One region of the Sphingomonas sp. 77B genome, then DNA from elsewhere that is predicted to be linked to it. Evidence: riboswitches for the same ligand, from Rfam matches in the RefSeq annotation. Region 1 holds a riboswitch; the other holds the start of a gene.

The links. A riboswitch is a leader RNA that binds a small molecule or an ion and turns the genes downstream of it on or off. The one in region 1 is predicted to bind manganese.
Region 2: linked by a shared signal. The riboswitch ahead of AC1GI4_RS17255 (manganese efflux pump MntP) and the one ahead of AC1GI4_RS05690 (manganese efflux pump MntP) in region 1 are both predicted to bind manganese.

What each region holds. Positions count from the first base shown of each region.
Region 1 is NZ_JBWMBY010000001.1:1,248,464-1,254,214, forward strand. It holds gene AC1GI4_RS05680 (Y-family DNA polymerase) at 1-249, shown strand, start outside; gene AC1GI4_RS05685 (hypothetical protein) at 354-563, shown strand; gene AC1GI4_RS05690 (manganese efflux pump MntP) at 724-1,320, opposite strand; yybP-ykoY riboswitch at 1,303-1,476, opposite strand; gene AC1GI4_RS05695 (SOS response-associated peptidase family protein) at 1,577-2,203, opposite strand; gene AC1GI4_RS05700 (methyl-accepting chemotaxis protein) at 2,324-4,126, opposite strand; gene AC1GI4_RS05705 (hypothetical protein) at 4,374-4,817, opposite strand; gene AC1GI4_RS05710 (hypothetical protein) at 5,040-5,234, opposite strand; gene AC1GI4_RS05715 (hypothetical protein) at 5,463-5,751, shown strand, end outside.
Region 2 is NZ_JBWMBY010000002.1:13,576-19,326, forward strand. It holds gene AC1GI4_RS17230 (hypothetical protein) at 111-734, shown strand; gene AC1GI4_RS17235 (ArdC family protein) at 1,174-2,109, shown strand; gene AC1GI4_RS17240 (hypothetical protein) at 2,106-2,759, shown strand; gene AC1GI4_RS17245 (DUF7673 family protein) at 2,780-3,097, shown strand; gene AC1GI4_RS17250 (hypothetical protein) at 3,094-3,291, shown strand; gene AC1GI4_RS17255 (manganese efflux pump MntP) at 3,349-3,912, opposite strand; yybP-ykoY riboswitch at 3,917-4,087, opposite strand; gene AC1GI4_RS17260 (metal-sensing transcriptional repressor) at 4,156-4,425, opposite strand; gene AC1GI4_RS17265 (nickel/cobalt efflux transporter) at 4,563-5,687, shown strand; gene AC1GI4_RS17270 (DUF1289 domain-containing protein) at 5,687-5,751, shown strand, end outside.

The DNA of each region.
Region 1 (5,751 bases):
TATACGAAGGCCGGGATCTTGCTCGACGACTTGGTGGCGGCGACTGATCGCCCCCGAACGCTATTTGAGGCCGTTACGGAAAAGCGGGACCGTCTGATGGCTGCGCTCGACGAGGTGAACGGGCGCTTCGGGACTTTCACTGCGGTCACCGCTGGACAGGGCTTCAAGCGGCAGTGGCGGCTTCGGTCAGAAATGCGATCACCGGCGTGGACGACGCGGATCGATGAGGTGCCAACAGTTCGCGCGTGATGCACGACGCTGTAACAAAACGTGTCGCACGGACCCTGCCCCAGACTGCGCCGTTTCCCCAGCCTCTAACCTACAATTCCTTGTACCGATCTGGGAGTGGTCGCATGAGACGCAGCACAGGTTTCCTCGGTGTGGGCATAATTGGTGCCACGGTACTGGGCGGCTCGATCGCGGTCGGGTACTTGGACCAGCGGTTCAAGCCGCAGACCGCCGCCAAGTCGTCGTTCGGACAGGGCGCGTCGCCCGCACAGGAAATGGAACGCCGGAGAGGCAGGGCTGCAACCGTTGCGATAGCCGAGGCAGCCGTTCGCTAGGTGAACGGGCAATTGGTTGCAGAACGCCATGCTTCGGACAGCGGGCGTCATTCGCGACATGGCTCGACCAATGAGCTGTTGACCGGCTATCCAGTGCCCAGCCGCATAATAGCGAGACGTAAATACGGCCACGCCCCGCGACCCCGTCCCGCTCTTCTGATCAAGATGACAGATGCTGAGCCAGGATTAATCCGCCGATGACGATCAGGACAAAGCCGCCTAGGATGCCAGCGTACCGACCAAGGTAAGGACCAATATGCTTGCCCAGCATGACGCCGATGGTCGCCATCAACGTCGTCGTCCCGCCAATGACCATGCAGGCAGCCCAAATGTTGACGTCCATAAGGGCCAGGGTCACACCGACGGCCGCCGCGTCGACGCTCGTTGCGATCGCCGTTGCAGCGAGCCGGAGCATGCTGGGCTTGGTTTCGCTGTCAATTTGGTGCGCATCGCCTTCACTCGTCCAGGCTTCCCGGATCGTATAGGCGCCAACCGCGAACAGTAGCGTGAACGCGACCCAATGGTCGTAATCGGCAATCCAGTCATTCAACGCAAAGCCAAGCAGCCAGCCGAGTGCAGGCGTCAGAGCCTCGAAAAACCCGAACACAATGCCGACTTTTACCGCATCACGAAGGCGGGCTCGTCCTTCGGTCGCCCCTTTGCTCAACGAGGCCGCGAAAGCATCGACAGACAGGCTTGCGCCCAAAGCGCCAAGCGTCAAAATTCCGGGCATCACGTCATTACTCAGGGCCAGCAAACCAAACGATGCATGCACCCGTGGCCACAAAGCGGAGTGCTGCATCATTGGTCTCGCCGGGCAGGACGAACCTGCTGCTACCGCCACGAGCCGATGGCTCAAGGATGTTGACGGCAACCCCGCTACTGCGGGTAGCTACTCCCCAAGGACGCAGGCCCAATATCTGGTAACGCCTATCGTCTCTAGACGATAAATACGATCAATTCTATCCGATTAATCGAGAGCAAATGCTGGCCACATGCTCGGCGGCCTGGTCCTAACGTTCCCTCGTTGGAAACACGGGCCCACGCACTTTCATTCGATCCGCACGGTACGGGCGCTGGAGCGTCACCGCTTGTTCTGCCGGTGCGCGCAGCCATGTCGTCACATCCTCAGGACGTAAGACGGTGATCATCGCCTTTGGGTGAATGGGCTCGACCAGTTCGTTCGCGTCGCAGGTAACCATCGCGAACGACCGGCCCTCAGCCGTCTGCTGCCAGAACCCCGCGACCGCGAAAGTCGGCTGGTCGGTGACGCTGAACCACATCTCGCCTTTTAGCGGCGGCTTGCCATCTCCTAGGTTGTGGCGGTCGGGGGTGAACTCGCAAAACTCTGTAAGCGGGATGATGCAGCGGTTCGCGGGATCAGCGGCTAGGCGGCGCCACTGCGGCAGTTCCAGGTTTCTTACGTTGGTCATGGGGTACGGCGCTTTCCCGCCCAGTACGTCCCAGGACATGACGTCCCAAGCGCGCTCGCCATCCTGCTCCCGGATCACATAGGATCGCGCCTTCGGACGCAATTCCTGCGGGTGGAAGCGATTGTCGCGAGGACGCTCCTCGAAGAGCTTGGCGGCCGACTGGAATATCGCCTGCGGCTCTCCATCAAATCGGGCTCGGTTACACATGTGCTCGACTGCCCCTGGGTTACCGCAAGCCGCTTCAACGCTCTGCTAAGGGTCTGTTTCCCTTGGGTTTAGGCTAGCATGAGGCCCGGCAGCCCCGATGCCGCCGGGCCTCTAGGCTGTTCAAAATTCCGACCAATCCTCGGAAACTGCTAAGCCGCCGCCGGAGACGAGACGCATTGCAGGTTTCGGGGCCAGCCGACTCGGTGAGACAGCGGCCTGGGTCGCACGGATCCCCGAAGCGCCAATCCGGAAGCGAGCGACATGTCCCGCCAGCTCGTCCGCCTTGTCCGTCAGTTCGCGAGCCGCGGCGGTGGTTTCTTCAACCATAGCCGCGTTACGCTGGGTCACGCCGTCCATCTCCTCGACCGCAACATTGACCTGACCCAAGCCGCCAGCCTGCTGTTCAGCCGAGTTGGCCAAGCTGTTGATCAGGGCGGTGATCTCTTGGACTCGACCGATGATCTGATCGAGCGAGCGCCCCGTCTCCGCCACCAGTTCGACACCTGTTTCAATCTGCTCGTTGCTGGCGACGATCCGCGACTTCACATCCTTGGCCGCATCTGCCGAGCGCTGCGCCAGCGCACGAACTTCCGAGGCGACCACAGCGAAGCCCTTGCCCGCGTCACCGGCACGCGCCGCCTCGACTCCGGCATTCAGCGCCAACAAATTGGTCTGGAACGCGATGCCATCGATCACGCTGATTATTTCAGAGATCTCATGGCTGGACCGCTCGATACCGCTCATCGCTGCGACTGCATCGCGTACGACCTGCCCACCGTTTTGCGCAGCGCTGCTGGCGTCTGCTGCCACCGTATCCGCACGTTTTGCGTCAGATGCCGAACGCCCGACCATGTCCGTGATTTGCTGCATTGAGGCGGCAGTCTCCTCCAGGCTGGCGGCCTGCTGCTCAGTGCGCTGGGACAAGTCCTCGGACGCTGAACGTATCTCTCCTGAGGCCGCACGAAGGCCTTCGGAAACACCACTCACCGCGATCATCGCCTGCTCAACCTGAGCCATGGCGTTGTTGAAGTCGCTGGCCAGCGATGCAAAGGGTTCATCCAGTGCGACATCGATCCGGGCGGTCAGATCCCCGGCGGCCAGGGCCTGCATCCCCGCCCCGATCGTCGAAACTATGAGCGCCGCCTGTTCGTCCTTTTGCCGATCCGCCTGCGCCAGCTGATCGCGCAGCGTGGCGGCGGCGCGCATCATGTCGCCGACTTCGTCTCGCGCGTCGTTCGCGGGGATCGCGACGGATCGCTCGCCCGCCGCCAGCTTGCCCAGCAGGCCGCTCATCGCACCAACCGGCCGTGCGATCAGGCGAACCAGCAGCATCAACATAGCCATGGTCAGCAGGGCGACGCCGATTACGGTGCCGATTACGATCCGTTCACTGGTCTGATAATTGTCCTTCGCCTCGGCCACCAGCGCGTCGATCGCCTGCGACTGCTTCACGCGCATCGTGTCGGCGGCCTTGTTCGCCGTGACGAAATAGGGCCGCGCGACCCGGAAAAGCGCAATAGCCTGGGGCGACCCGATCGCCGCCGCTCGCGAAGTTTCCTCCGCATGGCTGCGATATTCGTTCCAGTCGCGCACGAAGGTATCGAGCGCATTGCGCGTCTCGTCATTCGCCAGCCGGGGCCGAAGCCAGCGCGTCCGCTCCGCGATCTGGTCGCGAAGCTCGTCGATCCGCCGCTGTGCCACCGCCCGGTCCTCCGGGGTGACGGACAACAAATGCTGGCCGATCGTGGCGCGATAGGTCGCCGTGCTGGCATTGATGACCGCGATCGCCTCGAGTTGGGCACGCTGCTCGCCGCCCAGATTGACCGCAACGTCCCGCATATCGCCCAAGCGAACGACAGCGAGTGCCGCTAGTCCCATGAGCGCGATCAGCAGGATGGAAAAGCATGCGATAAGCTTTCCCAAAATGCGGAGATTTTGCACGGAGGCAGTCCCTTCGATCCATTGGCGCCCCCCAGCGCAGGGAGGGCCAACTGCCTGCCTTCGAGTTAACTTTATGATATTGACTATAGTTAAGAACGGTTAGGTGGGCTGGTGCATACTGACGCGGGAGCAAATCAGCCTATGCCACGGCAGATGGGTGCACACGTCTTTTCGCCAGCCCGACGCTGATGCGTAAGGTCGGGGCAATCTATCACCCCGACCCATGCAATCATTTCGCGGGCAGCGGCGCAACCGGCACGGTCGCGTTGACCGCGAGCGGCGGCGGCGCGGTGGCAGCAATCGAAAGGGGCACGTCCTCGTCTACGAAGCTCTTTACGATCGACCCGGCCGGGACCTTGGCACTGGTGCCGGTCATCAAGAAGCCTGCCACCGGCACCAAGGCAATCGCCCCAACGACGCCAGCCGTCCCCGTCACGCCCTTGTCGTCGAAGGCACCCGACATGCGGATTTGGCGACCGTTGACCGTCACGAACAGGACGCGGCCCGCAAGGTGACCCGACTTGCCCCACATGCCCTTGTTACGGACGTCGGTGATCTCACCCATTGCGGGGCTGCCAGCCGGAATGACGGTGACGCCGTTCACGACGACCGGCTCGGCCGTTTCAAGGTGAAAGCGCTGCCCGACGCGTAGCTGCTTGCCCTTGGTGGTCAACTCTTCAGAAAGGCGAAGAGGAACCTCGGTTCCGACGCGCAGGACGGCGGCGCTGGCAACAGGAGCGGCGATAGGCGTTGGCTGAGCAACTTGCGCGTGCGTAGCGACAGAAGCGAGCGCAATGGCGCCCGCCAGGCAATACTTTAACATTAGGCATCCCCCCGTTTCTGATTCGCGGCTCGCGAAGCATTACGGGGATTAGGATTTAGGACCGACGTTTAGTCAACTGTCCAATGCCGCCACTATGACCGGAATGGCACGCCTGACGTAACCGGCAATTGCGATGATCACCGGCAAGCCCATGATCAGCGCAAGGGCGCAGATCTGAATCCAGTCCAGAACGCTGCGCCACTTGCTGATCGGCGGGTTACTTGATCGGCTTCGCACCAGGCGTTCCGCACTTAGCGAACCGCCCATTCGCGGCCTTGCAGCGCGTGGCCTTCGGTGCGGCCGCCTCAGGGCACTTCACGAATTTGCCCTTCGCGTCGCGACATGGTGCAGCGATCGATGGCGTGGCGACGGCGATGAGCGAAAGAGCGGATGCGATAACGGCAAGCGAGCGCATTGGTCTTCTCCTACCCGTGAGTCGGGCAGCGCGATGCTATTATCGATGTCGAGCGCGTACCAGAGGTTGGGCGTATGCCGATGGCGTCATGGCAAGGGCGCCCAAATCCGGCCGTTCTCATTCTTGCTTTGTGTTCTGGCACCGACCATCCTTCGCTGATGTCCGGCCCAGCAAACGATTCCGATTACCTGATCTACAGGTTTTTTGTGGGATTGCTTGCGTTGGCTGCCGTCGTGATCGCTGGAAGCATGGGATGGGAAATTTCTACGGGAATCGTCCATCATCGCACGGGAGGAATGGCCGTTCGAGCGGATGATCCAAGCGGCTTTTGGATTGACCTAGCAATTCAAGGAACGCTGGCGGTCTTCC
Region 2 (5,751 bases), on a different contig from region 1:
AAGGAACTGGTTCCCGAGCTGGGGCCGCGTTCGTCAGCTCGACGATCCAGCCACCCGTGTACGTGGGATCTATACGCCGCTTCGCAAAGCCATTCCCGTAAGGAGGACAAATGCCCGCAGGCCCTGGAACATCTTCCTCACCGCGTGAACTCGTCACCAAGGCGTTTGACTCCGCCTTCGTGATCGCCACCATATTAGCGGCCATCTATTTTGCCGGGTGGACCTACAGACAGGCCTATTTCGGCCGTTTTGCCATCGATCCGACCAATCTTGGCGGTTCGAACATTGCAGTTGCGGTGGAGGGCCTCGGTGCCATTATCACCACAACCGGCGCGTGGCTTACAGCGATCCTGCCGCTGCTGATCGTGACGGCGCTTACTTTGATTGCCGGCAAGCTCTTCGACCGCGCCAGGGCTGCATCGCATAGGCCGCCGTTTTTTGATCCTCTGACATTGTTTATGGCTCGGGTGGGGTGCGGGACCATTGTCATCCTCATTGTGGTCGCCGCTGGCCATGTTGCAGGTACGATCCGAGCGAAAGACCGCATAGGTAACATCACCCGAGGGGAGGTGTGGATTTACCATCTCGAAGGAAAGCAGGTGTCAGGTATCACGCTGGGGCAATCCAACGACATGACATGGGTTCTCACCAAAGAGGGTGTGCGGCCCCTCAAAACGGCAGAGATCCAGCTTATAGATGGCGCTCTATTCAACAGGGTTGCTACAGAACGCTAACGTCTAGGATCAGCGTGAAGCCGGGTGCGACCCTGCAAGCACCGCTCCTTTCGCTCTCTGCGCCGACCAAGCCGCCGTACCGCCGTCTCGGCCCTATTGGGTGACGATCCTCGCGTGAAAGGTGTGCCACGTGGCACACCTGATCGAAGCGCCTAGGGCGCGGCGTAAGCCCGTTCGCGCCGCTGCCCTCCCCCGGAGGCCATCCAGCGCCGGGGAACACCAAGGGCGGCTGCCCTTTCGTTCCCGAACGACAATCGACCGCCCGTGTAATCCGCCAAGCGTGGCACTCGACGCCCTGCAGGGCGTCGGCCACGCTAGGGCGGCTCGCCCGCGCCAGCGGTAGATTCTCGCCCTCCCTCCCCATCCCGTTCCTCGCCGGAAAGGCAGAGCCGGTTGCTGTTGCGACCGGCTTTCAGCCTCAGAGGAAAGGAAGACAATCATGGGACGGATCACCGACAACCGGGCCGACATCTATCAGGAAATCACCGATCAGATGATCGCCATGATCGAGGCGGGCACCCGGCCTTGGTCGAAATCGTGGAACGGCAGCACCGCACCCACCATCCCGCTGCGCTCGACGGGGGTTCCCTATCGCGGCATCAACGTCCTGACCCTTTGGGTTGCCGCCATGACGAAGGGCTATGCTTCCCCGCATTGGCTGACCTTCAAGCAGGCGCTCGCGCTCGGCGGCTGCGTCCGCAAGGGCGAGAAGGGCTCAACCGTCGTCTATGCCAACAAGATCGAGGTGAACGCCGACAGCAAGGCACAGGAGGGCGCAGAGCGAGGCGAGGATGGCAAGCGTCAGGTGGCGTTCCTCAAGCGCTACACCGTCTTCAATGCCGAGCAGATCGACGGCATCGAGGCGAAATATCCTGCCCCCTTGCCCGTCATCACCGCGACCAATCCCGACCAGCGCGACGCCGAACTGGACACGCTCTTTGCCCGCGTGCCCGTCACCCTCAAGCACTTCGGTTCCCAGCCCTATTATCAGCCGAGCGGCGATCATGTCGTCATGCCGCAGTTTGCCGACTTCCACACCAGCGACGACTATTATTCGACCCTAGCGCACGAGCTTTGCCATGCGACGGGGCACGTTGACCGCCTTGCCCGCCCCTCCCTCATTTCCACGAAGCGCGAGGACTATGCTCGCGAGGAACTGGTCGCCGAGCTTGGGGCCGCGTTCGTCAGCGCCACCATCGGCATCAAGCTCCACGATCGCGAGGACCACGCCGCCTATCTGGCGAACTGGCTTCAAGCGCTCCGCAACGACAAGAAGTGCATCTTCACCGCCGCACGGCTCGCGCAGGACGCGTCCGACTGGCTGTTGAGCCGCATGGCGGTCGAGACAGCGCCCGAACTGGAGGCGGCGGCGTGACCGCCGCCGACGATCCCGGCCCCGACGGGGGCCGGGGCGTGGCGGCGCGCATTGTCTTTGACCCGAGCGTCGCCACGGTGAGCGAGGAGGAGTTTAACGAGCTGGTCGCGATCATGCGCGATGGCCCAAATGCGAAGCCGCTGACCCCCGAAGCGCAATGGCGGCGCGACTATCACAAGGCGATGTTCCACCGCCGCCTTGTCGGCGTACAACCCGACCTGTTCGGCGGGAAGCCGGTAACGCATATGTACAAGGCCGCCCCCGGGCCAGTCAGCGACTGGAAACCGGAACCGGTCGAGGAGAAGCTGTCCCGGATCGCGCGCGATCCCCAAGCGACGTTCGGCATCGGCCGACCGGCTCTTTCGCCGGAGGAACTGGCCGTCGTCATCGACGGCGCAGCCAATTGGCTGCGGATCGCGCAGCGGGTCCGGATTGCGGGCGCTTTCGCATCCTATGACGGGCGCGCGGAACGCCGCATCGGTCGGAAAGGCGTGATCTGGCGCTTGTGCAGCCCGGTGTTTGCAGGCCACACCTATGTTTATCTCGATCCGACCGGCGCCGAGCGGGTAGAGAAGATCGTGATGGTGGAGCTGCGCGACGTCGAGCCGATCGATGATGCGCTGTTGGTCCCCGTCCCCTTCCACGCTTGAAGGAGCAGAAGCGAATAGTCATGAGCCCACCCCAACGCCGCCCCGCAATCCGGGCTGTCAGCTTCGAGGACGTTGGCGAGGCCATTGCCCGCCTGATCGTCGTCGCCGGGTCCGATACCGGCCAAGCCTCGCGTGCGGCCGACTTCCTGTTGGCATGGTGGGACGGCAGTGCATGGGGCCATTTTCCGGTCCTTCACCTCTGCAATTGCGATCCCGGCATCTCGGAAGACATGCTCATCGTCATGGCGCATCTGGCGGCCGAGCCGTCCGTCTATCCCGATGCTTGGGGCTACCGCGACGCGATGGCGGCGCTGGTCGAGCAGTGGCGGCCCGCATGACCCCGCTGCGCACCGCCATCGACATCATGACGGGCTTGCCCATCGATCGCGATACACGCCGCGCGCGGCTACTCGCCGCGCGCCGCAAGCCGGTCGGAAGCATCCCCCGGCGCGGCATCCTGTCCGGCCATTGGGATCGTGGCAATGTCGTCGGCGCGTTCCGGGGAGGACGCGGCAGCTTTATCGCGGACTAGCTGCGAAATCGCGCGCCGCTTCCCCGCCAAGCGAGCAAGCGGCGCGCTGGTTTGAGGTCAGGCGGTGAGGTGCTGGTAGAGGATCGTGCCGCCGATGAGGATGAGCGTCAGCCCGCCCAGCATCTCTGCATAGCGGCCGATATACCGTCCCGCGTGCTTGCCGAGCATGACGCCGATCGTGGCGACGACCGTGGTGATCCCGCCAATGATGAGGCACGCGGTCAGGATATTGACCTGCATGACCGCGAGACTGACACCCACCGCCGTTGCATCGATGCTGGTGGCGAGCGCGGTAACGACCAGTCGCCACACGCCGGTCTGAGCGCGCTGACCCGCGTCCACGTCGCTTTTCGTCGCTGCATGGATCATATGCCCGCCGACGCCGAAAAGCAGGAAGAAGGCTATCCAATGATCGACTGCCGCGATCCAAGTGCTCAGCGCCAGGCCGATCGCCCAGCCAATCGCCGGCGTGATCGCCTCGAAGAAGCCGAACACGGCGCCGACACGTAAGGCATCGCGCCAACGATTGCGCTGATTGGTCGCACCCTTCCCCACCGCCGCAGCGAAGGCGTCGACCGACAAGCTGGCGCCAAGAGCGCCGAGCGTTAGCAAACCCGTCATTGATATACGTCCAAGGGCCGTCAACCGAACGACGCAATCCACCTCCGGCCACGAGAGAGGTAGCGCATCGTTGGTCTCGCCGGGCAGATCAAAATCTGCTGCCATCGCCACGAACCGGAAGGTTCAAGGATGTTGACGATGGCCCCGCAACAGCGGGTAGCTACTCCCCAAGAGTGAGACGCCCGTATCCCCTGGGGGGCATATGTACAAGCCGAATCCGATCAACCCTGTCCGATTAGGCGATCACCAGTATTTGGATATCGCCCGGAACTGCTCCACCGCCACCTTTGTCCCCTCGCCCTCTTCGGCGTGAACCAAGCAGTGATCGATATGATCGTTGATGAGCGCGCGCTTGGCGCTGGCGATCGCGTTCTCCACCGCCTGAAGCTGCTGCGCGATATCGACGCACGGCCGTTGCTCTTCGATCATCCCGACGATGCTTTTCAGGTGCCCGGTCGCACGGTTGAGCCGCTTGATGATCGCGGGATGATTGGAATGATCGTAATGGGCCATGTCACCCTATAAGACAAACGGACGAACTTTGTCGAGCAACCCCCCGGGGGGATAGACTCTATCCCCATGGGGGGATATGGACCTGCCCGAACTTCACGTCCGATCGGTCGCGACCGCCGGGCTTGCCGGGACGCACCATGACCTCTTTCGCCGAACTCGTTCAACAGGGCAGCTCCAATCTCTGGCTGTTCATCCCGACCGCGCTGCTGCTCGGTGCGCTGCACGGGCTGGAGCCCGGCCATTCCAAGACCATGATGGCTGCGTTTATTATCGCAGTGCGTGGCACTGTTGGCCAAGCCGTCCTGCTCGGCCTGTGCGCGGCGCTTTCGCACACCGCGATCGTGTGGGGCATCGCGCTTGGCGGGCAATATCTCGGGCGCGGCATCAACACCGAAACGACCGAGCCTTACCTCCTGCTCGGCTCGGCCGTCATCGTTCTTGGCATCGGTCTATGGATGATTTGGCGCACGCGTGCCGATCAGAAGGCCGAAGCCGCGCACGATCACCACCACCATCACGGCGAGGACGAGATCCGCACGATCGACACCGGCCACGGCATGATGCGTCTGGAGATTTTCGAGGATGGCGTGCCGCCGCGCTGGCGGGCGAGCTTTGCCAAGGGTGGCTGGAAAGCGGCGGATGTTATCCTCACAACGGATCGCGGCGAAGGCCGTTCGCAGACATTCCGCTTCGTCGATCGGGGCGATTACATCGAAAGCGTCGAGGAGATCCCGGAACCGCACGCCTTCAACGCGCGCGTCTCGCTGGGCCACGGCGGCCACAGCCATGACTACGACCTCACATTCGCCGAACACGGGCACGATCACGGCCACGGGCATGATGGACTGAAGGTCACGGGCGACGATGCCTACATGAACGCGCATGAGCGCGCCCACGCCGCCGATATCAGCCGCCGGTTCGCCGATCGTCAGGTAACGACCGGCCAGATCGCGCTGTTCGGCCTGACGGGCGGGCTGATCCCCTGCCCCGCAGCCGTCACCGTCCTCCTGCTCTGCCTCCAGCTCAAGCGTCTCGCGCTCGGTGTCGTGCTGGTGAGCGCGTTCAGCGTCGGCCTTGCCGTGACGATGGTCAGCGCCGGCGTCATCGCATCGCTCAGCGTCACGCACATCCGCAAGCGCTGGTCAGGGTTCGGCGACTTCGCGCGCAAGGCGCCTTATGCGTCGGCGGGCCTGATGCTCGTGATCGCGGGCTACATGGCCTATTCCGGCTTGCAAGGCCTCAGTCGGATCGGCGCGATCTGATGCGATCGCCTTGCGTCGATCTATGTGGTTTCGATGCCCGCACCGGATGGTGCCGGGGGTGTGG